4 regions of the Streptomyces sp. NBC_00385 genome follow, and region 3 is predicted to be linked to each of the others. Evidence: riboswitches for the same ligand, from Rfam matches in the RefSeq annotation. Region 3 holds a riboswitch; each other region holds the start of a gene.

Region 1 (7,471 bases), 4.8 Mb from region 3:
CCGCCTGGCAGACACTGCACGCCGCCGACCGTGTGCACTGCGGGGAACAGGACCAGCCGCAGCTGCCGTACCTCCGTGAGGCGGGCGTCACCGTCACGCCCGGCGTGCCCGACGCGCAGGAACTCGTCGACGCGTGCGCCGGCGGCCGGACCGTCGTCGTCCTCACCGGCGGTGAGGGCAACCAGCCGCTGACCGACGGACTGGCCCGCCTGGCCGGTTCGGGGCGGGTGCGCATGCCGAACCTGGAGCTGCTGCCGGGTTCGTACGATCTTCCCGGCGCCCGGCTCCTCGATCTGGTCCAGGTCATGGACCGGATCCGCCTCGAATGCCCCTGGACCTCGCAGAAGACCCACAAGGGCCTCGCCAAGTACGCCATCGAGGAGGCGTACGAACTCGTCGAGGCGATCGAGGACGGCGACCGCGAGGAGCTCCGCGAGGAGCTCGGGGACGTACTGCTCCAGGTCGTCTTCCACGCGCGCATCGCGGAAGAGGACGAGGAGGAGCCCTTCTCCGTCGACGACGTCGCGGCCACCCTCGTCGAGAAGCTGATCCACCGCCACCCGCACGTCTTCGGCGACGAGACCGCCGAGACACCGGAGGACGTCCACGCACACTGGCTGCGGACGAAGGCGATCGAGAAGCAGCGCGAGTCGGTCACCGACGGGGTGCCGCTCGGTCAGCCCGGTCTGGCACTCGCCGCGAAGCTCGCGAGCCGGGTCCGTACGGCAGGGCTCGACGTGGCGCTCCCCCAGGGCGACGACATCGGCTACCGCCTCCTCGCCCTGGCCGTGCGCGCCCAGGAGGACGGCATCGACCCGGAGGCGGCGCTGAGGGCCGCGGGGCGCGCGTACCGGGACGCCATCAGGGCTGCGGAGGGCGTCGGGTAGCGGCAGGGAGGAGTCTGTGTCCACGAGGCACGAGCACGCAGTCTTCGCCTCGCCACTCTTCGGCCTGCCGTATGCGCGGCTGACCCCGCACATCGCCGGGATGACCAGGAGCGCCATGGCCACGGCGGCCCTCTGCTGCGCCGACCACATCGCAGCCCTGCTCGCCGGCCGATCGGACGGCGTACCCGTGGTGACTGCGTGACTTCATCCGTCCTCGGACGAGCCCGCCGTGCCGCCCTCGCGATCGGCCAGCCGTCGTTGAGGCGTGAACCCCACCGGGAGTGTCCGCAGCCCACGCATGATGAGACCGCCCCGCCACCGTAGGTCGGCTGGTTCAACCGAGAGTTGAAGGTCCGGCAGGCGGCGGAACAGGGTCTCCAGGGCGATGCGTCCCTCCAGGCGTGCGAGGGGAGCGCCCAGGCAATAGTGGATGCCGTGCCCGTACCCCAGATGCTGGTTGTCCCGGCGAGAAAGATCGAGTGTGTCGGGCTCCGTGAATCGGTCCGGATCACGGTCAGCCGCCGCGAGTACGACGAGTACGGGATCGCCCTCGCGGATCAGTTCTCCTCCGATTTCGAGAGCGTCCGTGGCGTAGCGCCAAGTGGCCAGTTCCACCGGGCCGTCGAAACGAAGCAGCTCCTCGATGGCGGTGTCCAAGAGGCGGTTGTCGCCTTGTTGGATCGCACTCTGGAACACCGCACGCTGCGGGGAGTTACGGAAGAACGCGTGGGCGCTGTTGCCGATCAGGTTGATGGTCGTCTCGAAACCCGCGAAGAGGATCACGAAGCACATCGCGGCAGCCTCGTTCTCGGTGAGGTGCTCTCCGTGGTCGCTTGCCCGGATCAGGCCGGAGATCAGGTCATCGCCGGGGTTTTCCCGCTTTCGGTGAATCAGCTCGGCGAGGTAGGCGCGGATCTTCTTCACGGACCGGGCGACCCCGCCGCGCGGCCCGCCGCCGTGCCGGATCATCATGCCCGCCCAGTCGCGGAAGTCGTCCTGATCCTCTTCGGGTACACCGAGCAGATCGCAGATGGCGTAGATGGGGAGCGGGAAGGCGAAGTCATGGATGAGGTCGGCATCCCCCTTCTCCGCGAAATCGTCGATGAGCCGGTCCGCCAGCTCCTGCACGCGCGGTCCGAAGGCGGCGATCGTCCGGGGCGTGAACGCCTTGGACACCAGCCGGCGCAGCCGTGTGTGGTCGGGCGGGTCGATGTTCAGGAGATGCGTCATCAGGTTGGCACTGCGCTCGCCAGGGATGCCGGTCTTGGTCTTGCCCTGGGCGTCCTCGGCGTGGTGCGCCGGGTTCTTCGAAAGGCGGCTGTCGGCGAGGGCCTGCCGTGCGTCCGCGTACCGGGTGACGAGCCATGCCTCGACGCCGCTGGGCAGTGTCGTCTGGTGTACGGGGCTGTGCTCCCTCAGCCAGGCGTAGGCGGGGTACGGGTCGGTGGCGAACTCCCAGGTGAAGAGTTCGGGCGGCGGGGTGTGGTTCACGTGACGACGGTATCGGGCGTCTGTCGGCGAGCGGCCGCCGTCGGTGTTCCGGACTTCGCTTCCGAGGTGCCCGGTCGGCTCCCTGTCGAACACCAGTAGCCGACATCCGCGCGCAGTTCTCCGGCATGCTCCACCGGCTTCGGCAAGGGCTGTCCTGGGTCGACATGCCTCTTACGTGGGGACCCGTCCATCCCATGCGGGAACGGCAACTCGTCTGGTGGAAGAAGGGTGCCTGGCCCGAGGTCATGGCGGTTCTGGGCGCGGACCGCAGGGGGGTAGAGGCATATCAGCGTCCGACTCCGCCGCAGCTCACGGTCACAGGAGTGCTCCGTGGCAGCCTGCTGTCAGTACGAAGCGAGGCTCCCAAGGTCAAAGGGGCGTCAGGAACCTTCCCGGAGGCTCCTTCCTTGCCCGGGTGAAACCAACCCGTCCCCGTCGTGCTCGCAGCCGCCGAACGGGACCCCGGGCGCATCGACGGGCCGGACACCCTGGACCTCGCGCGGCGTGACAACCAACACCTCGGTTACGGTCACGGAATCCACTACTGCCTGGGAGCGCCGCTCGCCCGGCTGGAGGGGCAGGCCGCGCTCGCCACGCTTCTGGAGCGCCTTCCTGGCCTGCGACTTGCGGGAGAACCTGCCGATTTGCGGTGGCGTGGCGGGCTCATCATGCGCGGACTGCGCACCCTGCCGGTGGAGTTCACGCCGGGGCCGGTGCGCGGTGAAGGTGACACTCTGTCAACTCTGTGACTTTCACGTGATCTCTGCTGCATCGACTTGTGACACACGTTCGAGTCCCGCTAGGTTCACCGTTCGACTCACCAGTCACTCGTCAGTCACACGGAAGGCATCCCCATGGGCTCCGCGAACGGCAGACACCGTCGCCCTCGGCAGGCACCCGCGATCATCGTCGCCGCAGGCGTGACCGGTTCGGCCATCGCCATCCCGCTGCTCGGCGCGGCAGGTGCGCACGCCGCCGACGCCTCGACCTGGGACCGCGTGGCCGAGTGCGAGAGCGGCGGCATGTGGAGCGCCGACCTCGGCAACGGCTACTACGGCGGCCTGCAGTTCTCGCAGGAGGTCTGGAAGTCGTACGGCGGCGAGTCGTACGCCGAGCGCGCCGACCTCGCCAGCCGCTCGCAGCAGATCGCCGTGGCGGAGAAGGTCCTGGAGGACCAGGGGCCGAAGGCATGGCCCAGCTGTGCGGTCATCTCCGGTCTCGTCGTGGACAGCGGCCTGCCGGGGGTGGACCCGGGCAGCACTCCGTCCGCCGACCCGACGGAGAGCGTGGATCCGTCCGCGAGCGCCGATCCGTCCGCGAGTACCGACCCGTCCGAGGGCGCGACCTCGTCGGACGACGCGTCGTCGGGGGCGAAGGCGCCGTCGGGCGACGCGAAGGACGACGCGAAGCCGGACGCGTCGGCCACGCCCTCCGCCACCCCCTCCACGACGCCCTCGGGTGATGCCTCGGGCGCCGAGAAGGGCACCTCGGGGCAGGAGAAGGGCGGCAAGCACCGCGGCACGCCGGCCCCCGAGGAGACCCGGGAGAGCGGCCGCAGTGGTGACCGGGACGCGGGGCGGCATGCTTCGCGTGGTGCCGGTGACGCACGCGACACCGGCGCCCCGGCTGCTGACGGTGCGTACACCGTCCGTGCGGGCGACAACCTGTGGGCGATTGCTGATGCACAGCAGCTGCCCGGCGGGTGGACGGCTCTGTACGAGGCCAACAAGGCCGAGGTGGGCTCCGACCCCGACCTCATCCTGCCTGGCCAGAGCCTCGATCTCGGCGTGAAGGCCGAATGAGCGCGGTCTGATGATCAGCTGAAAACACCCCAAATATTGGGGTAGTTAAGAGGCCTATGTCCCACTTTTGACCAAGTGAGACATGGGTCTCTTTGCGTGAACTGGCGTGTCTTGTCCGGGAGGTACCGCCGCATCCGTTCCCACCTGCGCAAACAGTGCTTCTTCGGGTGCAAGTAAGGGCTGTTTATCCGGTATGTCCATCTTTGGATATGAGGGTTGGTGTGTTTACGGTCGGAACCGCTCGCACCGCGGGCCCCGTCGATCGTCACGCCGAATCCTGCCGTCGGTCGAAGGGAACAGACGCGTAAAGCGCCGTAGGCAGGAGCGGGGGACCCAGGTAGGCGCCGGGCCCGATCGTCGCAAGACGCATCAGGACCGGCTTGGGGTGAAGTCGCGTGCTAGGACGTGCGACCGGGCAACTCACTTGGCCCGAACCCGACAGCTCACCTCGTAGGCGTCGGTGAGGAGAAGTCTCGATGCTGCTCAACAGCAAGGGCAACAAGCACCGTCGCCCGTCCAAGGCCGTCCGTATCGCCACGCTCGCCGGTGTCACCGGTGCCGCCATCGCCGTGCCCCTGATGGGTGCGACCGGCGCCTCCGCCGCCTCCGTCTCCACGTGGGACGCCGTCGCCCAGTGCGAGTCCGGCGGCAACTGGTCCATCAACACCGGCAACGGTTACTACGGTGGCCTGCAGTTCTCGCAGTCCAGCTGGGCGGCCGCAGGCGGCACCCAGTACGCGGCCCGTGCCGACCTGGCCACCAAGGCTCAGCAGATCGCCACCGCCGAGAAGCTCCTCGCCCTGCAGGGCCCGGGCGCCTGGGCCTGCGCCGGCGCCGGCAACCTGAGCAACGACGGTGTCGACCCGGGCGTCGACACCGGCTCCTCCGCCGCCAAGACCGAGACCGCCCCGAAGCAGGAGTCCGCGCCGGTCCAGAAGGCCGAGCCGAAGAAGGCCGAGCGCGCCGAGGCCCCCTCCACCAACCGCTCCGAGCGCTCGGCCGCCCCCAAGGCCGAGTCGAAGACCGTCACGACCCCGACCGGCAAGAAGGTCGAGAAGGGTGACGGCGAGTACAAGGTCGTCACCGGCGACTCCCTGAGCAAGATCGCCGCCGACCACGAGGTCGAGGGCGGCTGGGAGCAGCTCTTCAAGCTGAACAAGGACATCGTCACGGACGCCGACCTGATCTACCCCGGTCAGCAGCTGCACCTGACGAAGTAGTCGCGATCTCTCCTCGCTGATGACCCCGGCCGCCCCGGCCCGGTGCGCACCTTCCCCCCGTGCGTTCCGGTCCGGGGTGAGCCGGTTTCTGCGTTGATCGTTCAACTGTTGTAGTTACTAGCCAGTAAATTTCTGGCCTTTTGCCCCGCTGTGCCTGCCCTTGGGTCCTTTTTCGTCCCAGGGGACGGGCGGTCGGCCGGTTGGGGCGGCCGGGCCGGTTAGGCTCTTGTCGCAAGGCCAAAGCGACCCTGCACCACAAGCGTCACATCCCAGAAGGAGATGCCTCGTGCCGTCCATCGACGTCGTCGTAGCCAGGGAAATCCTCGACTCCCGCGGAAACCCCACGGTCGAGGTCGAGGTCGGCCTCGACGACGGCAGCACGGGCCGTGCTGCTGTTCCGTCCGGCGCCTCCACCGGCGCGTTCGAGGCCATTGAGCTTCGCGACGGCGACCCCAACCGCTACCACGGCAAGGGCGTCGAGAAGGCCGTCCTCGCCGTGATCGAGCAGATCGGCCCGGAGCTCGTCGGCTACGACGCGACCGAGCAGCGGCTGATCGACCAGGCGATGTTCGACCTGGACGCCACGGAGAACAAGGGCTCGCTCGGCGCCAACGCCATCCTCGGCGTCTCGCTCGCCGTGGCCCACGCCGCCTCCGAGGCCTCGGACCTGCCGCTGTTCCGCTACCTCGGTGGCCCGAACGCGCACCTGCTGCCCGTCCCGATGATGAACATCCTCAACGGTGGGTCGCACGCCGACTCCAACGTGGACATCCAGGAGTTCATGATCGCGCCGATCGGCGCGGAGTCCTTCTCCGAGGCCCTGCGCTGGGGCGCCGAGGTCTACCACACGCTGAAGAAGGTCCTGAAGACCAAGGGCCTGTCCACGGGTCTCGGTGACGAGGGCGGCTTCGCGCCGAACCTGGAGTCGAACCGCGCCGCCCTGGACCTCATCGTCGAGGCCATCAAGGAAGCCGGCTACGCCCCGGGCAAGGACATCGCGCTCGCGCTCGACGTCGCCGCCTCGGAGTTCTACAAGGACGGCAAGTACGAGTTCGAGGGCAAGTCCCGCTCGGCCGCCGAGATGACCGAGTACTACGAGGAGCTCGTCTCCGCGTACCCGCTGGTCTCCATCGAGGACCCGCTGTACGAGGACGACTGGGCCGGTTGGAAGGTCATCACCGACAAGATCGGCGCCAAGGTGCAGATCGTCGGCGACGACCTCTTCGTCACCAACCCGGAGCGGCTGTCCCGCGGCATCGAGGAGGGCTCGGCCAACGCCCTGCTCGTCAAGGTCAACCAGATCGGTTCGCTGACCGAGACCCTGGACGCCGTCGAGCTGGCCCAGCGCAACGGCTTCAAGTGCATGATGTCGCACCGTTCCGGCGAGACCGAGGACGTCACCATCGCCGACCTCGCGGTCGCCGTGAACTGCGGTCAGATCAAGACCGGCGCCCCGGCCCGCTCGGACCGCGTCGCCAAGTACAACCAGCTGCTGCGCATCGAGGAGATCCTCGACGACGCCGCCGTGTACGCCGGCCGCTCGGCGTTCCCGCGCTTCAAGGGCTGACACGTACAGCACGGGCTCACCAAGCCCGGCGGGGTCAAGTGCCCCGGCCTCCGTCCGTCCCCGCACTCGGTCCCGTACCGTGTGCGGGGACGGACGTGCGTAATGGGGAGGCGGAGACATGGCCGCGAAGGACCGGGACCGGTTCTCCACCGCGACCCGGCTGCGGTTGCTCGGTGAGCAGACCGCCGCCCGCGTCTACCGTTCCCAGAACCGCCGTCAGGCCCGCCGCTCCCGGCTCACCGGCCGGGCCGCCTTCCTGGCCCTGGTGGTCTGCTCGCTGATCGTCGCCCTCGCGTATCCGATGCGGCAGTACGTGTCGCAGCGCGACGAGATCGCCGACCAGGAGCGGCTGGCACAGGAGGCCGAGGCCCGCACCGAGGAGCTGCGCGACGAGAAGGCGCGGCTCCAGGACGACGCGTACATCAAGCGGCTGGCCCGCCAGCACCTGCACTACCTTCTTCCCGGGGAGACCGGCTACACCGTGGTCGACCCCGACGCGGTCAA
Region 2 (7,471 bases), 1.3 Mb from region 3:
GGCCTGCCGCGCGGGTCGGGAGCCTGGCCGAGCAGGGTGTCGATGAGGGTGCCCGCGGCCGCTTCGTCGATGGTGTCGTCGAGGAACTCGGGCACCTTGCCGGGCACGGCGGCCTGGCGTCGCCACTGGGCATACCGCACGGCTTCGGCGAGTGCCCGGACCGCGCGTTCGGCGGCGGGGTAGGCGGGGATCCGGCCCACCGGACGGGGGGCGTCGGGTGCGGGGGCCGCGTCGCCTGCCGCCTTGTCGGGGGTGGGGGCGGGCCGGCCGGTGGTGGTCCGGCCCGTGCCCGGCCGCCGCGGCGCCGCGGCGGCCGGCCCCGGTACGCCGAGGGCGGGTGACGCCGTTGCCGGTCGCTGCTGCGCCACGGTGCTGGTCGCGGCGGCCAGGGCCTCGGCGAGGCCGCCGATCTCCACATGGACCACGGCCACCGGCTTGGCGGGACCGGTGGCGGCCGCCGCGTGCAGGGCCGTGGCCAGGACCTCGCCGTCACCCGACTCCGCCTCGCCGTTCTCGCCCACCCACGGGATCGCCGTCACGACGACCGCGTCGCAGCCGTCGTCGGCCAGGGCCGCGGACAGCGCGTCCCGGAAGTCCTGCGGGGTGGCGGCCGTGGTGAGGTCGACGGGCGGGCGCGGGCGCAGCCCCTCCGCCAGGCAGGCGTCGTACGTGAGCAGCCCGAGGGACTCCGAGTTGCCGAGGATCGCGATCCGCCCGCCGGCCGGGAGGGGCTGGTCGGCGAGGAGCAGGCCCGCGTCGACCATCTCCGTCACCGTGTCGACGCGGATCACGCCCGCCTGTCGCATCAGCGCGGAGACCGTCGCGTCCGGGATCCGGCTGACGGGGACCGCGTGGCCGGGTGGCGTGGAGCCGCTGTGCCGGGCGCCCTTCACCACGACCACCGGCTTCACGGCCGCGGTCCGCCGGGCGAGGCGGGTGAACTTGCGGGGGTTGCCGAGCGACTCCAGGTACAGCAGGGCGACGTCGGTGTCCGGGTCCTCGTACCAGTACTGGAGGAAGTCGTTGCCGGAGATGTCGGCGCGGTTGCCGGCGGAGATGAAGGTGGAGAGCCCGGCGCCACGCCGGTAGAGCCCGGAGAGCAGGGCGATGCCGATCGCGCCGGACTGGGTGAACAGGCCGATGCGTCCGGAGGCGGGCCGCTCGGGTGCGAGGGAGGCGTTGAGCCGGACCGCCTCGGAGTTGTTGATGATGCCGAAGGCGTTCGGGCCGATGATCCGCATGCCGTACGAACGGGCCTGGCGCACCAGTTCGCGCTGGCGTTCGCGGCCCTCGGCCCCCCACTCGGCGTAGCCGGCGGACAGGACGACGAGCCCTTGGACGCCGTGCTCTCCGCAGTCCGCGACGGCTTCGGGCACCCGGTCGGCGGGGACGGCGACGACGGCGAGGTCGACCCGTTCACCGATCTCACCGAGGGAGCGGTGGGCGGGCACGCCGTCGATGGTGGCCTGATCGGCGGCGAACGCCCTGTTCACGGCATAGGTGCGGCCGGTGAATCCAGCACCCAGGAGGTTGCGCAGGACCGTTCGGCCGACGCCGCCGGGGGTGCGGCCCGCGCCGATGACGGCGACGGAGCCGGGGGCGAGCAGGCGCTGAACGGAGCGGGCCTCGGCGCGCTGTTCCCGGGCGCGCTGGACGGCGAGCGACTCGGCGGTCGGTTCGAGGTCGAGGGTGAGGTGGACGGACCCGTCCTCGAAGCTGCGCTGCTGGGTGTACCCGGCGTCCCGGAACACCTTGATCATTTTGTTGTTGGCGGGCAGTACCTCGGCGGCGAAGCGCCGGATGCCGCGTTCGCGGGCGACGGCCGCGATGTGTTCGAGGAGGGCCGAGGCGACACCTCGGCCCTGATGGGCGTCCTGGACGAGGAAGGCGACCTCCGCCTCGTCGGCCGGGGCCGAGGCGGGCCTGCCCTGCGCGTTGATCCGGTCGTAGCGGACCGTGGCGATGAACTCGCCGCCCACCGTGACGGCCAGGCCCACCCGGTCGACGTAGTCGTGATGGGTGAAGCGGTGGACGTCCTTGGCGGAGAGCCGGGGGTAGGGAGCGAAGAAGCGGTAGTACTTCGACTCGTCGGAGACCTGCTCGTAGAAGCTCACCAGCCGGTCGGCATCGTCCGTGGTGATGGGCCTGATGCGTGCGGTGCCGCCGTCGCGGAGCACCACGTCCGCCTCCCAGTGATCGGGGTAGGCGTGATGCGGACTCTGCTCCGGAGAGGGCTGCATGGGCAAAGCGTACGGCTCCGCCAGCGGTCGCGTGGGTGCCGGGGCCGGGGCAGTCTGAGGGTTGCCGGGCGACGGTGCGGCGCGGGTGGAAGGCGGTCCGCGGGTCGGCCGGAGCATCGCGCACTGCATGAGAGACTGGTCTAGACAACCATTGATTCGTGAAGGGCAGAACCATGGCTGAGCGCCGCGTCAACGTCGGTTGGGCCGAGGGCCTGCACGCCCGCCCCGCTTCCATCTTCGTCCGTGCCGCCACGGCTTCCGGCATCCCCGTGACCATCGCCAAGGCCGATGGCAACCCGGTGAACGCGGCCTCCATGCTCGCCGTGCTCGGACTCGGCGCGCAGGGCGGCGAGGAGATCGTCCTCGCGTCCGAGGCCGACAACGCCGAAGCCGCTCTGGACCGTCTGTCCAAGCTGGTCGCCGAGGGGCTCGACGAGCTTCCGGAGACCGTCTGACCCCGACGGGCCATGACCGCGGGAATTCCCGCGAAAGAGCCGCGACACCCCCGACCGGGTGCCGCGGCTCTTTCGTTCAGCGCCCTCGTTCAGCGCTTTCGTTCAGGCAAAAGTCGCGGGTCGCCGAATGGCTCGGCGGGGGCGAATTGGGCAGCAGAAAGAAAGCCCCTCGAAATGCCCACTCTTTGTATACGGCGCACTTGTTAATGACGGCCGCTCGGGGTGTTTACGGCATGTTGCGAAGTCCTCACCCGGCCGGTCCGGGCCACGGCGGACTCCGTCCGGCCGGGGCTGCGCAGCCGGTACGCGCCGGCGGCCCGCTCGGCGTGCTGGGCGGTCAGCGCCCGTGCCCTCTCCGCGTCCCCTCGTGCCACGGCGTCCACGATGGCTCCGTGCTCGGCCCAGGAATCGGCCGGACGGGCCGGGGAATCGATCGCGTACATCCAGGTGGTCTTGTGCCGTAGCTGGGTGAGCAGCGCGATCAGGCCGGGGCTGCCGGAGGCCTGCGCGAGCGTCTCGTGGAACCAGCCGCCCAGGGAGCGCAGGTCCTCGCCCTCGCCCCGCCGGGCGCGCTCCTGGCCGAGCCTGACCAGGCCGCGCAGCACCTTGAGGTGCGCGTCCGAGCGGCGGTGGGCGGCGCGGGCCGCACCGAGCGGCTCCAGCAGCATCCGGACCTCCAGGAGGTCGGCGGCCTCCTGCTCGGTGGGCTCGGCCACGCAGGCTCCGGCGTGCCTGCGGGTGACCACGAACCCTTCGGACTCCAGGGTGCGCAGCGCTTCCCGTACCGGCACCCGGGAGACCCCGTAACGCCGTGCGAGCACCTCCTCGGTGAGTCGGCTGCCGCGTTCGAAGACACCTGAGACGATGTCTTCACGGATTGCCGTGCATACCGAATGCGCCGGAATGCGCATGTCCGAACCTCCGCCTTAATCCCCGCGAAACGCGGCCGATCGACGCCTGTCCTGCGACTCTATTGCAATGCGGTCGCATTTCCGACGGCGGGTGGAAATTCATGAATATCTTTTGGTCACCGGGCCGTTCCGGAACGACCACCGCGGACCGCCGCGGCACGGGACACGGCGAAGGCCCCGGCGTGGTGCCGGGGCCTTGAGCGAGGGGTCGTCGGCCGGTCAGACGGAGACGCCGTGGGCGCGCAGGTAGGCGACCGGGTCCATGTCGGAGCCGTACGAGGGCGTGGTGCGGGCCTCGAAGTGGAGGTGCGGGCCGGTCGAGTTGCCGGTGGAGCCGGAGAGGCCGATCTGCTGGCCGGCACCGACGCTCTGGCCGACGGACACGCCGATCGAGGAGAGGTGGCCGTACTGGGTGTACGTGCCGTCCGTCATCCGCAGCACGATGTTGTTGCCGTACGCCCCGCCCCAGCCGGCCTCGACGACCGTACCGGCGCCGACGGCGACGACGGAGCTGCCGGAAGCGGCGTGGAAGTCGATGCCGGAGTGGCTGCCGGAGGACCACATGGAGCCGCTGGACTTGTAGCCGGTGCTCACGTACGAACCGGCGACGGGGAGCTGGAAGGAGCCGAGCCGGGTGCGCTCGGCGGAACGGGCGGCGCGGGCGGCGCTCTCGCGGGCCTTCTCGGCCCGGGCGGCCTTCGCCTTCGCGGCGGCCTCGGCCTTCGCGGCAGCCTTGGCTTCGGCCTTCTTCCTGGCCTCGGCCTTCTTCTTCGCGGCGGCGTTGGCTGCCTCGGCCTTCTTCTCGGCGACGTCGGCCTGGTGCTGCTGCGCGTCCGCCTGGGCGTCGATCCGCTCGGCGAGGACGTTCTCGATGGCGATGACCTGGGTGAGGCCGGTGTCGCCGGCGGCGGGGGCCCCGGTGTCCGCGGCGAGGGCCGGGGAGGCCAGTCCTCCGATGACGCCGGTGGTGGCCAGGGTCGCGATGCCGACGGCCTTCGCGCCGCTGCGCGTCAGACGGCCCGGGGCACGATGCTTCCCGGTGGCACGGGTGAACGCCATGAAGTGGCTGGTCCTTTCCTTCCTTCTCGCCTACCGGGTTAGCTGACGGGTTCGGAGCAGGAAGGTCTCCTACGGATCACCGGTTCCCTGCGGGACACGGCCACCCGATTCACCCCAGGGACTGCGTGGGTCCCCGGCTCCCCAGGCTCGCGCCTGACGGGGACTCGGCGATGACTGCCCGGTATGTCACGGATGCGGCATACGAGTGGCGGACAGCGGAGCCGACGCTAAGCGGGGGCACTTCCCGTCACCAAACGGACAGGCCGTTTTGTAGCGCATCCCACAGGGCAGACAGGCAGCCTCTCCACCAAAGCGGACAAAAGGAAGGTCCCGGCGGAGACCGCTCCGCCGGGACCTTGCGTCACTCTTCCGTTCGCCCTGGTACGGGGCGAGATGACCGGTGTGCTCAGCCGGTCACGACCGACACCTCACCGATGCCGAGGGCCCGGACCGGGTCGGCGATCTGTGCGGCGTCCCCGACGAGAACCGTGACCAGCCGGTCCTCCGGGAAGGCGTTGACCACGGCCGCCGTCGCCTCCACCGTGCCGGTGTCGGCGAGGCGCGCGTAGAGCTGCGCCTGGTAGTCGTCCGGGAGATGCTGCTCGACCTGGTCGGCGAGGGTACCGGCGACGGAGGCCGCCATCTCGAACTTCAGCGGGGCGACGCCCACGAGGTTCTGCACGGCCGTCTCGCGCTCGGCGTCCGTCAGCCCTTCGGCCGCCAGGGTCCGCAGGACCTTCCACAGGTCCTCCAGCGCCGGGCCGGTGGACTCGGTGTCCACGGAACCGCTGATGGCGAGCATGGCGGCGCCCGTGGCCCCGGAGGCGGAGTCCGGAGCCGTCGAGCGCAGCACCTGGGCGAAGGCCCGCACGCCGTAGGTGTAGCCCTTCTCCTCGCGCAGCACCCGGTCGAGCCGGGAGGTGAGCGTGCCGCCCAGGCAGTAGGTGCCGAGCACCTGGGCCGCCCAGACGCTGTCGTGCCGGTCGGCGCCGATCCGGCCGATCAGCAACTGCGTCTGCACCGCGCCGGGACGGTCCACGATCACCACACGGCCCGCGTCGTCGGCGGTGATCGGCGGGACGGGGCGCGGCTCCGCGGTGTTGCCCGACCAGTCACCGACGGTGTCGGCGAGCAGCGCGTCCAGGTCGATTCCGGTCAGGTCGCCCACGACCACGGCGGTCGCGGTGGACGGGCGGATGTGTGCGTCGTAGAAGGCGCGCACGGCCGCGGAGTCGATCCGGGCCACGGTCTCCTCGGTGCCCTGGCGCGGACGCGACATACGGGCCGTGGCCGGGAACAGCTCCTTGGAGAGCTGCTTGGCGGCACGCCGGGCCGGGTTGGCCTGCTCGTGCGGGATCTCGTCCAGCCGGTTGCCCACGAGACGCTCGATCTCGCTGTCGGCGAAGGCCGGAGCCCGCAGCGCCTCGGCGACGAGGCCGAGCGCCTTGGCCAGCCGGGAGGCCGGAACCTCCAGGGAGACCCGGACGCCGGGATGGTCGGCGTGGGCGTCCAGCGTGGCGCCGCACCGCTCCAGCTCGGCGGCGAACTCCTCGGCGCTCTGCTTGTCGGTGCCCTCGGACAGGGCGCGGGACATGATCGTGGCGACCCCGTCCAGCCCTTCGGGCTCGGCGTCCAGGGGGGCGTCGAGGAAGATCTCGACGGCGACGACCTGCTGGCCGGGACGGTGGCAGCGCAGGACCGTGAGGCCGTTGGGCAGGGAGCCGCGCTCGGGCGCGGGGAAGGCCCAGGGCCTGGCCACGCCGGGGGCGGGCTGCGGGTGGTACTCCATCGAAACTCCAGTCGCGGCAGCGTCGGTCACTTGTCCGCTCCTTCGTGCGCGTCGGTGTCGGTCGCGGCGGCATCCGCCTCTTCGGCGGCTTCGGCGGGCTCGACCGGCTCGTACACCAGCACCGCCCGGTTGTCGGGCCGCAGCTGGGCCCTGGCGGCCGCCTTGACCTCCTCGGCGGTCACGTCGAGCACCCGGTGCACGGCGGTCAGGGCGAGCTGCGGGTCACCGAACAGCACGGCGAACCGGCACAGTTCGTCGGCGCGGCCCGCGACGGTACCGAGGCGGTCCAGCCACTCGCGCTCCAACTGCGCCTGAGCGCGCTCCATCTCCTCGGGCGTGGGGCCTTCCTCGGCGAACCGGGCCAGCTCCTCGTCGACCGCGGTCTCGATCTGCGCCACCTCGACACCGCCGGACGTCTTGACGTCCAGCCAGCCGAGCGAGGGCGCACCCGCCAGGCGCAGCAGCCCGAAGCCGGCGGCGACGGCCGTCCGGTCGCGGCGCACCAGCCGGTTGTGCAGCCGGGACGACTCGCCACCGCCCAGCACGGTCAGGGCGAGGTCCGCGGCGTCGCACTCACGGGTGCCGTCGTGCGGCAGCCGGTAGGCGGCCATCAGCGCACGCGCCGGGACCTCCTCGCGGACCTCCTCGCGCAGCTGACCGCCGATGATCTCGGGCAGGGCGCCGTCGCGCGGCGGCTGCTTGCCGTCGTGCGAGGGGATGCTGCCGAAGTACTTCTCGATCCAGGCGAGCGTGCGCCCGGGGTCGATGTCGCCGACGACGGAGAGCACCGCGTTGTTGGGCGCGTAGTACGTACGGAAGAAGGTCCGCGCGTCTTCGAGCGTCGCCGCGTCCAGGTCGGCCATCGAGCCGATCGGGGTGTGGTGGTACGGGTGGCCCTCCGGGTAGGCGAGAGCCGTCAGCTTCTCGAAGGCGGTGCCGTAGGGGACGTTGTCGTAGCGCTGGCGGCGCTCGTTCTTGACGACGTCGCGCTGGTTCTCCATGGACTCGTCGTCGAGC
Region 3 (7,471 bases):
GAGTTCGGCGTGGCCTCGCCCACGTCGTTCGAGGCACAGGTGGCCCGTGCCGAGCAGGTCGTCCGGGAGCTCCCGGCCGGTCGGCGGCTGTTCCTCTTCGTCAACGTGTCGGCGCTGCACCAGCCGAACTGGTTCCACCGGCCCGGCGCGACCCGCGACGCGGGCGACAGCCGCGCCACCCACGCGGCCGCGCTGGAGTACGTGGACGCCCACATCGGGCGCCTCTTCGCCGCCGCGAGCAGCCGCCGCCGCGCCTTCGCCATCGTCTGCTCCGACCACGGCACGGCGTACGGCGACGACGGCTACACCGGTCACCGGCTCGGTCACGAGTCGGTCTGGACCGTTCCGTACGCGCACTTCTTCCTGGAACCGGGAGCCACCGCACGATGACCAGTCCGCACACCACGCGCCCGTACCAGAGCTACGTCTACGCCTATCCGCACAAGACGGCGTACGGCAGGCTCTCCGGACACCCGGGCGGGCGGCCCGCGCTGAGTGACCTGTGGGCGGGCGAGAGCAAGGACGCGCTCTCGCTCTACCTCCACATACCCTTCTGCGAGGTCCGCTGCGGCTTCTGCAACCTGTTCACGCGCATCGGCGCACCCGACGAGCTGACCACCCGCTATCTCGACGCGCTGGACCGGCAGGCGACCGCCGTACGGGACGCGCTGGGCGACGGGGAACCGGTGCGCTTCGCGGCAGCCGCGTTCGGCGGGGGCACGCCGACGTTCCTGACCGCCGGTGAGCTGGAGCGGCTGTGCGACATCGCGGAGAAGCGCATGGGGGCCGACCTGCGGTCCGTGCCGCTGTCCGTGGAGACCTCGCCGTCGACCGCCACCGCCGACCGGCTGGTGGTCCTGGCGGACCGGGGGACGACCAGGATCAGCATCGGTGTGCAGAGCTTCGTCGAGGCCGAGGCCCGCGCCGCGGTCCGCCCGCAGCGGCGCGCCGATGTGGAGAGCGCACTGGGCCTGATCAGGGACAGCCGCATCCCGGTCCTGAACATCGACCTGATCTACGGCATCGACGGCCAGACCGAGCGGAGCTGGCGCACCTCGCTGGACGCTGCGCTCCGGTGGCGGCCGGAGGAGCTGTACCTCTACCCGCTCTACGTCCGTCCGCTGACCGGGCTGGGCCGGCTCGGGGCCGCTGGCGAGGCCGCGGCGGACGCGGCCTGGGACGAGCAGCGGCTGCGGCTGTACCGGGCCGGCCGCGATCATCTCCTCGCCCACGGCTACGCGCAGGTGTCCATGCGGATGTTCCGCCGCGCCGACGCCCCGCGGGCCGAGGGCCCCGACGACCACGCCTGTCAGACGGACGGCATGATCGGCCTGGGCTGCGGCGCCCGCTCGTACACGTCGCGGCTGCACTACTCCTTCGACTACGCGGTGGAGATGCGTGAGGTGCGGGCCATCATCGACGGCTACACGGCCACCGAGGACTTCTCGCACGCCGAGGTGGGCCGGTTCACCGACGGCGACGAGGCGCGCCGCCGCCATCTCCTGCAGTCCGTCCTGCAGGCGGAGGGGATGCGCGTGTCCGAGTACCGCGAGCGGTTCGGTACGGACCCGGGCGAGGACTTCACCGAGGAGCTCGCCCGGTTCGACGCCCGGGGCTGGCTCGACCGCGACGCGTCGGCCACGGGCCTGCTTCGCCTGACGCCCGAAGGGCTCGCCCACTCCGACGCGCTGGGTCCCGACCTCTTCTCCCCTGCCGTACGGGCCGCGATGGCCGCGTACGAGCTGAAGTGAGCCCCGCATGGACCTGACGATTCTCTACCGCGGTCCGCTCGCGTCGTGCGATTACGACTGCCCCTACTGTCCGTTCGCCAAGCGCCGCGACAGCCGGGAACAGCTGCGCGCCGACCGGGCCGCACTGGAGCGCTTCACGGCGTGGGCGGCGGCGCAGACCGGCGACCGGATCTCCGTGCTGTTCACCCCGTGGGGCGAGGGGCTGGTCCGTTCCTGGTACCGGCGGGCGATGATCGAGCTGTCGCGGATGCCGCACGTCCACCGGGTGGCGGTCCAGACGAACCTGGGCGGCCGGACCCAGTGGCTGGCCTCGGCCGGTGCCGCCGGACGCGACAAGATCGCGCTCTGGTGCACGTACCACCCGGGCCAGACACCGTACGAGCGCTTCCTCGGGCGGTGCGAGGAGCTGGTGGCCCTGGGGATCCGCCACAGCGTGGGGGTCGTCGGGCTCGACGGTCACCTCGACGAGGCGCGGCGGCTGCGGGCGGCCCTGCCCGAGGAGGTCTACCTCTGGGTCAACGCCGCCGAGGGCCACACCTACACGGACGAGGAGGCGGACCGGTGGACGGCGATCGACCCGCTGTTCCCCTACAGCCGGCATCCGCACCGTTCGGCGGGGCTGCCCTGCCGGACCGGTGAGTCGGTGATCTCGGTGGACGGCGACGGCACGGTGCGCCGCTGCCACTTCGTCCGCGCGGAACTCGGCAATCTCTACGACGGCAGCTACCGCGCGGCGCTGGGTCCCCGGGCCTGTCCGCTCGCCGTCTGCGACTGCCACATCGGCTATGTGCATCTGGAGACGCTGCCGCTCTACGACGTCTTCGCCGGTGGGGTGCTGGAGCGCGTTCCGGCACGGCCGCTGTCCTCGGTCGCCCCGTTCGCCCGGGGCGACTGAGGACTGCGGGTCTCTCTCAGAGCGGCAGCAGGTCGGGCCGCTTGGCCTCCACATGGTCGCCCGATGACTCGCCGCGCAGCCGCCGGCCGATCCACGGGACCAGGTACTCACGGGCCCAGTGGATGTCGTCGCGCCGCACTTCGAGCGTTCCTCGCTGGGCCTGCGGCGGCCATTCCTGGTCCGGGTCGGCGGGCACTTCGAGGCCGAGTACCTGGGCGGCGCGCAGCGCGACCCGGGTGTGGCCCTCGGGCGACAGATGCAGCCGGTCGTTGTCCCAGGCGCGCCGGTCCTGGACCGAGCGCAGGGACCACAGGTCGAGGACCGGGCAGTCGTAGCGGTCGGCGATGGACCGGACATGGGCGGTGTAAGTGGCGATCTTGCCGCGCAGATGGCGCAGCACGGGCACGTTGCGGGTGTCGAAGCCGGTGGTGACCATGACGGTGCCGACCGACCGGGTCAGGTCGGCGACCGCGCGCTCGAAGCGCTCGGCCACGTCGTCGGGATCGGTGCCCGGCCGGATGATGTCGTTGCCGCCGGCGCAGAAGCTCACCAGATCGGGGGCGAGTTCCCTGGCGCGCGGCACCTGCTCCTCGACGATCTGGTCGAGGAGGCGTCCTCGTACGGCGAGATTGGCGTATCCGAAGTTTCCGTGAGCGGGGTCCGGGAGCTGGTCCGCGAGAAGGACCGCGAACCGGTCCGCCCAGCCGACGAAGGTTCCGTCCGGGCCGGGGTCACCGACTCCCTCGGTGAAGCTGTCGCCAATCGCCGCGTACGACCCGATGGCGCCCTGTCGGTTGATGACGCCCTGCTGGATGTTGTTCGAATCGTCTGCCACAAGGGCATATCCTGCACCGCCGAATGTGACCTACGCGACCGTAATAAGGGGTTGACGGGTGGTGAGATAGACCACCCGGTCAGTTTTTGGTAAAGGGGGAATAAGAGCGGCCACCGGCCGACTGCCGCCACCGCCCCGGAGCACCGGCTCCGAACGCGGCGGCCAAAGGCAGAGGGACGGTGCGCCGCCGCGCACCGTCCCTCTATGCATTGCTCAGGCCCGGTTCACCGGACCGGTGTTGCCCGGATCAGACGTTGATGCCGTGCGACGCCAGGTAGGCGATCGGGTCGATGTCCGAGCCGTACGCCGGACCCGTGCGGACCTCGAAGTGGAGGTGCGGGCCGGTGGCGTTGCCGGTGGAGCCGGACAGGCCGACCTGCTGGCCCGCGGTCACGGTCTGGCCGGCCGAGACGGAGAGCGAGGACATGTGGCCGTACTGCGAGTAGTGGCCGTCGGCGTGCTTGATGACGACCTCGTTGCCGTACGCGCCGCCCCAGCCGGCGGTGACGACGGTGCCGGAGGTGATCGCCTTCACGCTCGTGCCGGTGGACACGGGGAAGTCGATGCCGGTGTGGCTGCCGCTGGACCAGTTGGCACCGGAGGCGCGGTAGGCGGTGGTGTGGTTGCCCGGGACCGGGTGGACGTAACCCGAGTCGTTGCTCTGGGTGGCCGGGGCCGAGGACTTCTTGGACGACGAGTCGTCGGAGGAGGAAGACGAGTCCGAGGTCGTGGAGGCCTTCGTCTCGGTCTTGGCCGGGGCCTTCGACGGGGTGGTGGAGCCCGTGGAGGTGGTCGAGGCGTGGCCCCAGGCCTTGCCGCCGAGGGTCAGCTTCATGCCCGGGAAGATCAGGCTCGGGTCGTCGCCGACGACCTTGCGGTTGTCCTGGTACAGCTTCTCCCAGCCGCCCTTGAGCTTGTGCTCGGCAGCGATCTTGGACAGGTAGTCGCCGGAGACCACGGAGTAGGACGTGGTGCCGGCCTGCTTCTTCGCGACCGGCTTGGCCGGGGTGGCGTGAGCGGCGGCCGACTTCGAGGTGACCGGAGCGGACTGCTCCGCGGCGTGGGCACCGGTGGCGCCGAGCAGCGGAAGCGCGATGACGGCTCCGCCGGCACTCGCGGCGACGACGCCACGGGCGATGGTGCTGGACTTGGGACGACGGTGCTTACCCGATATGGGCATGAAGGATTTCCTCTCCGGCGCCTGCGAGGTGAGCTGTCGGGTTCGGACTGGAGATGTCCGGTCGCGACTGGCGCGACTTCACCCCGAGCCGTCCGGTTTCCCGGTCGGCGGCTTACCTGGTTCCCCCGCTCCTGCCACGCGGTGAGTGGGTGCGAATTCCGGGCGGCGGCAGGATTAGGCGGTCCGTCCGGATTGCAGCGAACGTAAGCGAGCCGGGACGGAGGAAACAAGCCACGGGTTCCGTGCGGGATTCCGTGCCGGAAATTCGGAGAGGAATTCCGGTCACACTCCGTGGATTACGGATCTTGGATTTCCGCGCCGCGCATGGAATACCCAGCCGCCCCGCCGCCACACACCGTCACGGATATGATCCCGCTCACGAGAGGGCGATCATCTACCGTAGAAGCAGGGCATGTTCGACTAAAAGCCCCAATACGGACATGTCATGCCCATCGTCTCCGCGCCGTCGGACCGTCTGCATGGATCCAGGCCCGCGCGGCAGGGTGGAGAGACCCGTCGGGCGGACCGCCACACAGGCCCGAAGTGCGGGCACGACCAAGATGATTGCCTGAGGAATCAATGTCGTATCGTCACGAGAGTGGACCCGCGGGCGACACGCGCCGGCGGCAGAGCCCCCAGGAGTGACCGTGACGCAGCAGCTGCCGCAGACCCCGTCGACGGAGCCGGAGCTGGTGGGTGTCCGCAATTTCCGTGACGTGGGCGGCCTGCCCGCCTCCGACGGCCGCCGGGTGCGGTACGGGCGGCTCTTCCGCAGTGGCCACCTGGCGCACGCCACGGCCGAGGACGCCGCGTTCCTCACCGGTCTCGGCCTGCACACCGTCTTCGACTTCCGCAACGGCGCCGACCACAAGCTCGACGGCTTGGACGTGGAACTCCCGGGCGTGCGCAACGTGAGCATCCCGCTCAGCGACCCGGCGGACGGCGCGGAGTTCTGGCGGATGGTGCGCGACGGCAACATGACCGAGCTGCGGTCGATCCTGGCCGACGGGAAGGGGACGCGCCGCATGGTCGCTTCCTACCGCCGGATCATCCTGGACCGCACGGCCGAGCACAGCCGGGTACTGCACGCGCTCGCCGAGGACAGCGTGCCCGCCCTGATGCACTGCGCCGCGGGCAAGGACCGCGCGGGTCTCTCCATCGCGGTGTCCCTGCTCGCCGTCGGCGTCGAGCGCGAGGCCATCGAGGCCGACTACCTCAAGTCCAACGACGCGCACCGCCGCTACAAGGTCCGCCGCAGCGACACCTCCGCCGCCGGAATGTCTCCCGAGGTGATGGAGCTGCTCAATCCCCTCTTCGGCGCCCACCCCGACTATCTCGCCGCCGCCTTCACCACCATCGACGAGACCTGGGGCGGCACCGACCGCTATCTCGCCGAAGGCCTCAGGATCAGCCCGGAGACGCGGGAGCGGCTGCGCGAGCGCCTGCTCGACGCGGGCTGAGCACCCGGAGGGGCCCGCGGCCACGGCCGTCCGCCCGGCGGCTACGGGTCGTCCGCCCGCCTGTCTACTGGTTGTGCATCCCCACGGCGAACAGCAGATAGAGGAAGCCCGCGATCACGTGCCCGGCCACCAGGTAGGCGAAGAGCCTGATGACGAGCCCGCGGGGCATCTTCTTCTCCTGCGGGTCGTAGTTCTTGGGCCGGCCCGGGCCGAGCGGGTCGTAGTTCTCGGAATCGGACATGACAGGTCCTCTCTGGCGACCGGCGGGCCGGTCGCGGGGACAGCGCCTCAGCGACGGTGGATCCCGCTGCCGAGACACAGCTCGGCGGCGGGGCTCTGCAGCAGGGTGTGGACGAAGAGCAGCTCGACACCGTCACGGTCCAGGGCCGCGATCCGGTGCGGAGTGAGCGAGTCGAAGTGCGCGCTGTCGCCGGGGGCGAGGTCATGGACCGTTTCCCCGAGGGTCACCCTGAGGTGCCCGGCCAGGACGTACAGCCACTCCTCGCCGGGGTGCACGCGCACCAGGTCCCCCTGTGCGCCGTACGGGACCCGGACGCGCAGGGCCTGCATCGCCCGGCCCGGACCGCCGGCCTGCTGGTACATCCAGCCGTCGGCCTCGGCACCCTCGAACCTGCGGCCCCGTACGATCGCGTCACGTTCCGGGGGGATCTCGCCGAGCAGTTCGGAGACCGTCGTACCGTAGATCCTGGCGAGTCCGAGCAGCATCGGCAGCGAGGGCTGGCGCCGGCCCGTTTCGAGCCGGGACAGGTGAGCGGGCGAGAGTCCGGCCCGCTGAGCGGCGGTCTCCAGGGTGAGACCACGGCTGCGGCGCAGCTCGCGCAGGCGTGGCGCGACCCCGGGCAGCTCGTCGGCCGCCCCTCCTTCGGGAGGATTCATGCCTCCATTGGGCCAGGACCTTTCCTCGGAGGCAAGTTTCTTGCCTCCGAGGCAATTCCCGAAACGGGCAGGTCAGCGGTTGGCGACGGCCTGCTTCACCAGGGTCCGCCCGAAGTCCCACATCAGCCCGCCGCCGCTGTGCGCGTCGTCCATCACCGCCGTGAACGCGGCCACAAAGCGGTCCACGTCCGCCTCGTCGATCACCAGCGGCGGGATCAGCTTGATCACTTCGAGGTGGTCGCCGGAGACCTGGGTCAGGATCCGGTGCTTCTGGAGGAGCGGCACCACCACCATCTGCGCGAACAGTCCCTTGCGGGCCGCCTGCAGCATGGTCCAGCGGCTGCGCAGCTTCAGCGAGGACGGCCGGCCGAACTCGATGCCGATCATCAGCCCGCGCCCCCGCACCTCGTGCAGCAGCTCGTACTGCCCGACGAGCGCGGCCAGCCGTTCGCG
Region 4 (7,471 bases), 2.7 Mb from region 3:
ACACGGCCTACACCGCGCAGCCCCAGCAGGAGCCCCAGCAACACCCGTACGACCCCGGCCCGCAGTACGACACCGGCGCGACCTGGATCCCGGCGGACGGCGGTTACGGCCACACCGTCCCGGCCCAGCACGGCGCCCCGGACACCTCCGGCCAGTGGGACACCACCACCTGGCAGCAGACCGGCCAGTGGACCGGCACGGACACGACGGGTTACGACACCGGCGCCTACGACGCCACCGCCTGGAACACCGGCGCCACGCCCGAGTACGCACAGCAATCCGCGCACACCGCGGCAGCGCCCGACGCAGCCGAACAAACGGCCCAGTATCCGTACGCGACCGACGAGACGTACGAGCGGCAGAGTTCCCACGAGACGCCGTACGAGACGCCCTTCGATCCGCAGGCGCCCTTCGATCCGTACGACCCGTACGAGCCCTACCGGACCGCCGAGTTCAGCCTCGCGCAGACGGACCTCGACACAGCGGCCACCGACGGCACCGCGTCCGAGCCGGACGACCGCCCTCACGAGCACGTCCGCGACCACGACTCCGCCGCACCCGGCTCCGCCCCGGACGCCGACTCCGCCCCGGCCACCGGTCACCGCCCCGCGGGCCGCCCCGTCACCCGCAGTGGTGGCGCAAGCCGCAGCCGCAGGCGCTCCCCCGCGAAGCGTTCCGCACTCCTCACCGTCGCCGTTCCGTCCGCCTGCGTGATGAGCGTGGCGGGTATCGCCGCAGCCTCCGTGGGCGGGATGGGCGGTGGCGAGGAGAAGAAGGACGAGACCACGACGATGGCGGCCGCCGACCCCGGCACGGTCAAGCCCGTCGCGGCCAACAACGAACTGGACACCCAGCTGGCCAACCTCAGTGCCGACGCGGAGAACTTCGCCGACCGTGCCAGCCGCACCCAGGAGCGCATCGACCTGAAGGCGCGGCAGGCCGCCGAGAAGAAGAAACGCGCGGAGGAGGCCGCCCGCAAGGAGGCACTGCGCCCCAAGTTCGTCATGCCGGTCAAGGATCACCAGCTCAGCGCGTACTTCGGCCAGGCGGGCGTCAACTGGATGTCCGTGCACACCGGTATCGACTTCCCCGTCGACTACGGCACTCCGGTGATGGCGGCGACCGACGGCACGGTGCGCACGCAGTTCAACACCGCCTACGGGAACATGGCCATCGTCACCGCGGCCGACGGCACCGAGACCTGGTACTGCCACCTCAGCAGCACCCGGATCCGCTCGGGCTCGGTCAAGGCCGGTGATGTGATCGCGCACTCCGGCGACTCCGGCAACTCGACCGGCCCGCACCTGCACTTCGAGGTCCGGCCCGGCGGCGGCGCGGCGATCGACCCGCTGCCCTGGCTGCGCAGCCACAACGTCAACCCGAACTGACCGGCGGGCGGCCCGCAGCCGCCCGCCGAAAAGGCCGCCCCCGACAAGAGACCGCCCGCCGAAGAGGCGGCCCCGCAGGGTCCGCCCGCCGAAGCGCCCGAGCGGCTCTACAGCTTCTCGACCGGGGCGTACCGCAGCAGCAGCTTCTTCGGCCGCTCGTCCCCGAAGTCGACCGTGGCCTTCGCCTGGTCCCCGATGCCCTCGACCGCCGTCACCGTGCCCAGACCGAACTGGTCGTGAGTGACCCGGTCACCGGCCACCAGCGTGATCGTCGGCTTGTCCGAGGTCCGCCGGGTCGCGAAGCCCGAGGGGCCGGAGCGCGCACGGGACGCGGAGAGCGACGAGGTGATCCCCGACGTCGGCCCGGCCGGCGCCGCCATGGGGCCCTTGCGCTTCCACTCCAGGTGCTGGTCCGGGATCTCCTCCAGGAACCGCGACGGCGGGTTGTACGAGGGCTGGCCCCAGGCGCTGCGCATCGCCGCGCGGGTGAGGTAGAGCCGCTCCCGGGCGCGGGTGATGCCGACGTACGCCAGCCGGCGCTCCTCCTCCAGCTCCTTGACCTGGCCGAGCGCCCGCATGTGCGGGAAGACGCCGTCCTCCATGCCGGTCAGGAAGACCACCGGGAATTCGAGGCCCTTGGCGGTGTGCAGCGTCATCAGCGTGACGACACCGGAGCCGTCCTCGTCCTCGTCGGGGATCTGGTCCGCGTCGGCGACGAGCGCGACCTTCTCCAGGAACTCGGCGAGCGTGCCCGCGCCTTCGTCCTCGGCCCGCTCCTGCTCGAACTCAAGGGCGACGGAGGCGAGTTCCTGGAGGTTCTCGATCCGAGTCTCGTCCTGTGGGTCGGTGGACGCCTGGAGCTCGGCGAGATAGCCGGTCCGCTCCATGACGGCCTCCACCACGACCGCCGGTCCCGCGCCGGACTCCACGATCGTGCGGAGCTCCTCCATCAGCGTGTTGAACCGCTTCACCGCGTTCGACGAACGGGCGGCCATGCCGTACGCCTCGTCGACACGGCGCAGCGCCTGCGGGAACGAGATCTTCTCGCGCATCGACAGGGCGTCGATCATGGCCTCGGCCCGGTCGCCGATGCCCCGCTTGGGCACGTTCAGGATGCGTCGCAGCGGGACGGTGTCCTCCGGGTTGGAGAGGACACGGAGGTAGGCCAGGACGTCCCTGACCTCCTTGCGCTCGTAGAAGCGCACGCCGCCGACCACCTTGTAGGGCAGGCCGACGCGGATGAAGATCTCCTCGAAGACACGTGACTGCGCGTTCGTCCGGTAGAAGATCGCCACGTCGCCGGCCTTGGCGTCGCCCGCGTCGGTCAGCCGGTCGATCTCGTCGGCGACGAACTGCGCCTCGTCGTGCTCGGTGTCGGCGACATAGCCGGTGATCCGGGTGCCGGCGCCCGCGTTCGTCCAGAGGTTCTTCGGGCGGCGGCTCTCGTTGCGCTCGATGACCGCGTTGGCCGCGGACAGGATCGTCTGCGTGGAGCGGTAGTTCTGCTCCAGCATGATCGTCGTCGCGTTCGGGTAGTCCTCCTCGAACTGGAGGATGTTGCGGATGGTCGCGCCGCGGAAGGCGTAGATCGACTGGTCCGCGTCACCCACGACGCACAGCTCGGCGGAGGCGTCCTCCGGACCGGCCGGGCCGACCAGTTCCCGTACGAGCGTGTACTGGGCGTGGTTGGTGTCCTGGTACTCGTCGACGAGGACGTGGCGGAAGCGGCGGCGGTAGTGCTCCGCGACGTCGGGGAACGCCTGGAGCAGGTGCACCGTCGTCATGATGATGTCGTCGAAGTCCAGCGCGTTCGCCTCGCGCAGCCGGGACTGGTAGAGCGCGTAGGCCTGGGCGAGTGTCTTCTCGAAGCCGTCCGTGGCCTGTCCGGCGAAGGTCTCCTCGTCGATCAGCTCGTTCTTCAGGTTCGAGACCTTCGCCGTGAACGACTTCGGCGGGTAGCGCTTCGGGTCGAGGTCGAGATCGCGGCAGACCAGGGCCATGAGGCGCTTGGAGTCGGCGGCGTCGTAGATCGAGAACGAGGAGGTGAAGCCGAGCCGCTTCGACTCGCGGCGCAGGATCCGTACGCACGCGCTGTGGAAGGTCATGACCCACATGGCGTTGGCCCGCGGTCCGACGAGCTGCTCGACGCGCTCCTTCATCTCGCCGGCGGCCTTGTTGGTGAAGGTGATCGCCAGGATCTGGCCGGGGTGCACGCCGCGCTCGGCCAGCAGATGGGCGATGCGGTGGGTCAGTACGCGGGTCTTGCCCGAACCGGCACCGGCGACGATGAGCAGCGGGGATCCGGCGTGCACGACGGCTGCGCGCTGCTCGGTGTTCAGCCCGTCCAGCAGCGCGGCCGCGTCGATGACCGGGCGGTGGGCCCCGTCGCGGTAGTACGCCTCGCGGGGCGGCGGGGGGCCGTCGAAAACGCCCGCGAAGAGGTCCTCCGGCACCGCTTCGGGTGCGGAGTCCTCGGGGGGCGGCGGGGGCCCTTCCTCCGTGTGCTGGAGGCCGGCCAGGAAACTGTCGTCAAAGAGGCTGCTCATCGCCTCCCGAGTCTAGGCGTGCGCACTGACACTCCGGGCCCGAGTGACCAACCACGCACCCCCGACCGGGCACACAGAGCGAGCGGGAAGCATCACTGTGTGCGGCAACCCCGGGCTCCACCTGCCCCGCAGCGCCCCGATCCGGTGAGGTCACGAAAATGTATCGGGCATATCGAACATCAACCTTCACAGCGGCACCATGAGTTGGCTAGCGTGCTCGTTCGGGCGGCCCGTACCCCCAGAGGCGATCCACGCCGAGCGGGCGTCCACGCCGAATCCGGGCTGCCCGTCACGGGAGTCCGGAACCGGGGACCCACACGCATCACCGGGGTGAATCGGTCCGCATCCCCCACCAGGACCGTAGGGCAGCCTTCCGTTCCGCCCGAACCCGACAGCTAACCCGGTAGGCGGTCCACGGAAGGAGATGCCGGCCTTGGCGTCGCATCGCAAACCGCGCACCCGCGTGCGCAATACCGGCCCGGCCGTCGGGATCACGACGGCCGCACTGGCGTCGGTGACCCTGCTGTCCACGCAGAGCGCACTCGCCGCCCCGGCCCCCAAGCCCAGCATCGAGGATGTGCAGAAGAAGGTCGACGACCTCTACCGGCAGGCGGGCACCGCGACCCAGCAGTACAACCAGGCGAAGGAAGCGACCACCGCGCAGCGCTCCAAGGTGGACACCCTCCTCGACGACGTCGCCAAGCGCACCGAGAAGCTGAACGAGGCCCGCCGGACGCTCGGCACGTACGCCGCCGCCCAGTACCGCGGTGGCACCCTCGCCCCGACCGCCACCTTCTTCCTGGCCGACGACCCGCAGTCGTTCTTCGACCAGACCCACCTCATGGACCGGATGACCGAGCGCCAGACGCGGGCGGTGTCGGACTTCCGTACGCAGCAGGTCAAGGCGTCCAAGCAGCGGGCCGAGGCCGTGGCGAGCCTGGAGACGCTCACCGAGTCCCAGGCGACGCTGCGCACCAGCAAGCAGAACGTCCAGACGAAGCTGTCCGAGGCCCGCGGCCTGCTGTCGAAGCTGACCGCCGAGGAGAAGGCACGCCTGGCCGAGCTGGAGCGGAAGAAGGAGGCGGAGGCCAAGCGCAAGGCGGCGGAGCTGGCGAAGAAGCAGGCCGCCGCGAAGGCCGAGGCCGACCGCAAGGCCGCGGCGGCCGAGGAGGCCGCCAAGGAGGCCGGCAGCGGTACGGGTACGGGCACCGGAACCGGGACGGGTTCGGGTTCGGGTTCGGACACCGATGCCTCGACCAAGGCCGAGAAGGTCATGGCGTTCGCCAGGGCACAGCTCGGCAAGCCGTACGTCTGGGGGGCGACCGGCCCGGCCTCGTACGACTGCTCGGGGCTCACCCAGGCGGCGTGGAAGGCGGCCGGTGTCGACATTCCGCGGACCACCTGGGACCAGGTGAACGTGGGCACCCGGATCGCCACGGAGGATCTGCAGCCCGGGGACCTGGTGTTCTTCTACGACGACATCAGCCACGTCGGCATCTACAAGGGCGACGGCATGATGATCCACGCGCCGAAGCCGGGGGCGAACGTGCGCGAGGAGTCGATCTACTACATGCCGATCTACGGGAGCGTACGGCCGGGCTGACGGGCCCGTCGGGACTGCCACGCGGGGGCGCGCTTTGGGTCCACGGGCCCAGGACCCGCCCCCCGTCGGCCCGTTGGCGCAACGTGGTCTCCAGCAGCGGCCAGGGTCTGTCCCCGGCGCAGCTGAGCGCCATCGCCACACGCGGTGACGTCCCGGTCCGCGTCAACGTCCAGGGCGCCACGCACGCCGAGCGGAACGCCTTGCCGGAGATCGACAAGCCGGGCGGCAAGCCCATCGCAGGCGGGGCGTCGCGCGAGGTCTGCCAGGACATCTGCGGACCGCTCATCAAGGGCTCCGAGGGTGCGGTCAGCGGCAATGTGACCGGGCGGGGCGGACGGAGGTACAAGACGTTCTGGTGGCCGTGACCGGGCGGGCGCCGGGTACCGTGCGGAAGGTGTCCGGCACCGGACGGGCATCGGCGTACAGGACGAGCACGAGCACGAGCGAGCGAGCGAGCGACCGTGAAGATCTTGGAGAGCGTCCGGGGCATGGCCTTCCTCGGGACCTTCGCCCGGGCGAGGCTGTTCTCGGCGGCCTGCGCCGAGCGCACCGCGGGAGTGCTTTTGCGGTATCTCGCCGACGAGGGGCGCCCGGAGGACCAGGACAGCTGCGTGGCCGCCCTGGAGCTGCTGTGGGACACCGCGCCGCCGGACGAGAGCGCGGCGGCCGCCATGCACCGCCGGCTGAGCGTGCTCCCCGAGCTCGATCCGGAACTCCGGCCGGACGGGGTCGTCGCGGCGGCGGCGCTCGGGCTCAGGGCCCTGTTCTCCGGAGTGGCGATGCTCATCGACCAGGGCCCGGACGGTGCGGTCGCGCCCTCCGAAGCGGCTCGGGCGCTTGCCCGGGCACTGGACGGCGGGGGCGGCGCGACGGCTGCCGAGGAGGACGTGATCCAGGACCGGGACGTCGAGCGGATCATGTCGTGGAGCCCCGAGGAGCAGGCGCTGCACGTCCACGGGCTGCGCGCGTCGGCGGCGGAGACGGGGCGCGAGCGGCTGACCGCGGCGCAGGACCGCTTCGGCCTCGGCGCCGGGGCGCCCGACGGGGCCGGTCCGGACCGGATCGCGGTGACGGCCACCGTCGGCCGCGGCGATGTGGCGGCGGCCGAGCAGCGCGCCCGCTACGGGGTGGTCGGGCGGATCACGGCGGGCTCCGACGCGGGGTTCTACCTCCGCGTCGACCGGCCGGCCGACCTGGCGGCGACGCCCGAGGAGCGGGCCGGGGCGGCGGGGGTGGACATCCTCGTGGCGGCCGACCCGGCGATGACGCGGGAGTGCGTGGGCGAGTGGGTCGAGGACTGGGCCGGCGTCGAGGAGGCGTTGCGGCGGGAGGGCCGGCAGGTCGACTGGGGTACCGCGCCATAAGGCCGCCCGGCCGACCGCGCCGCAAAACCGCCCGGCCGACCCGCGTCACAGGGCCACCCGGCCGGCCCGCGCCATGAGGCCCGCCGCCGGCCCGCGCCGGCGGCTCAGGTCCAGAGCGTGGCGATGAAGATGTTGACGATCGTGAGTCCGCCGACCGCCGCGAACAGGCCCTTGTCGACCTTCTCCTCGTCGCGCTTGACGTAGACGAGGGCGAGGATCACGACCAGGATCAGCAGTTTGATGCCGATCTTGACGTTGTTCACGGGGTGGTCGTCGGCCTGGTCGAGGCCGACCAGCGCGACTCCGGTGACCAGCATGGTCAGCGCTCCGTGCAGCATGGCCGGGACGAACCGCGCCGTGCCCGCTCCCATCGCCTTCATCTGGGTGAGGAAACCGCCCAGCAGGGAAGCGATGCCGATGATGTGCAGGGCGACGAAGACATCGATGAGTACACGCATGGCTCCGCAGCCTAGCCCCGGCCATATCAGCACTTCGCAGCCAGGTGGGCCTTAGCGGCTACTTGACCGCGAGATGCACCAATTGCCTGACTCTGATGCAATTTTTCCGATC

The links. Region 3 has a riboswitch for cyclic di-AMP ahead of OG959_RS02125 (M23 family metallopeptidase). Riboswitches for the same ligand answer to the same signal wherever they lie in the genome.
Region 1: another riboswitch for cyclic di-AMP. It lies ahead of OG959_RS23490 (transglycosylase family protein); the one in region 3 lies ahead of OG959_RS02125 (M23 family metallopeptidase).
Region 2: another riboswitch for cyclic di-AMP. It lies ahead of OG959_RS07555 (M23 family metallopeptidase); the one in region 3 lies ahead of OG959_RS02125 (M23 family metallopeptidase).
Region 4: another riboswitch for cyclic di-AMP. It lies ahead of OG959_RS13990 (C40 family peptidase); the one in region 3 lies ahead of OG959_RS02125 (M23 family metallopeptidase).

The regions. Positions count from the first base shown of each region.
Region 1 covers NZ_CP107951.1:5,247,592-5,255,062, forward strand. Annotated here, with positions in the region: gene OG959_RS23465 (nucleoside triphosphate pyrophosphohydrolase) at 1-887, shown strand, start outside; gene OG959_RS23470 (hypothetical protein) at 904-1,089, shown strand; gene OG959_RS23475 (cytochrome P450 family protein) at 1,092-2,378, opposite strand; partial or broken gene OG959_RS23480 (cytochrome P450) at 2,804-3,127, shown strand; gene OG959_RS23485 (transglycosylase family protein) at 3,233-4,180, shown strand; cyclic di-AMP (ydaO/yuaA leader) riboswitch at 4,481-4,652, shown strand; gene OG959_RS23490 (transglycosylase family protein) at 4,657-5,400, shown strand; gene eno (phosphopyruvate hydratase) at 5,687-6,967, shown strand; gene OG959_RS23500 (FtsB family cell division protein) at 7,086-7,471, shown strand, end outside.
Region 2 covers NZ_CP107951.1:1,730,530-1,738,000, forward strand. Annotated here, with positions in the region: gene OG959_RS07540 (bifunctional acetate--CoA ligase family protein/GNAT family N-acetyltransferase) at 1-2,240, opposite strand, end outside; gene OG959_RS07545 (HPr family phosphocarrier protein) at 2,414-2,695, shown strand; gene OG959_RS07550 (GntR family transcriptional regulator) at 2,899-3,606, opposite strand; gene OG959_RS07555 (M23 family metallopeptidase) at 3,826-4,665, opposite strand; cyclic di-AMP (ydaO/yuaA leader) riboswitch at 4,679-4,845, opposite strand; gene OG959_RS07560 (M16 family metallopeptidase) at 5,072-6,454, opposite strand; gene OG959_RS07565 (M16 family metallopeptidase) at 6,481-7,471, opposite strand, start outside.
Region 3 covers NZ_CP107951.1:467,621-475,091, forward strand. Annotated here, with positions in the region: gene OG959_RS02105 (STM4013/SEN3800 family hydrolase) at 1-390, shown strand, start outside; gene OG959_RS02110 (STM4012 family radical SAM protein) at 387-1,751, shown strand; gene OG959_RS02115 (STM4011 family radical SAM protein) at 1,759-2,646, shown strand; gene OG959_RS02120 (SGNH/GDSL hydrolase family protein) at 2,663-3,481, opposite strand; gene OG959_RS02125 (M23 family metallopeptidase) at 3,729-4,661, opposite strand; cyclic di-AMP (ydaO/yuaA leader) riboswitch at 4,665-4,823, opposite strand; gene OG959_RS02130 (tyrosine-protein phosphatase) at 5,309-6,121, shown strand; gene OG959_RS02135 (DUF6126 family protein) at 6,186-6,362, opposite strand; gene OG959_RS02140 (helix-turn-helix domain-containing protein) at 6,410-7,018, opposite strand; gene OG959_RS02145 (aspartate aminotransferase family protein) at 7,091-7,471, opposite strand, start outside.
Region 4 covers NZ_CP107951.1:3,206,130-3,213,600, forward strand. Annotated here, with positions in the region: gene OG959_RS13980 (M23 family metallopeptidase) at 1-1,388, shown strand, start outside; gene pcrA (DNA helicase PcrA) at 1,496-3,934, opposite strand; cyclic di-AMP (ydaO/yuaA leader) riboswitch at 4,194-4,360, shown strand; gene OG959_RS13990 (C40 family peptidase) at 4,359-5,537, shown strand; gene OG959_RS13995 (hypothetical protein) at 5,621-5,902, shown strand; gene OG959_RS14000 (hypothetical protein) at 5,999-6,901, shown strand; gene OG959_RS14005 (hypothetical protein) at 7,006-7,359, opposite strand.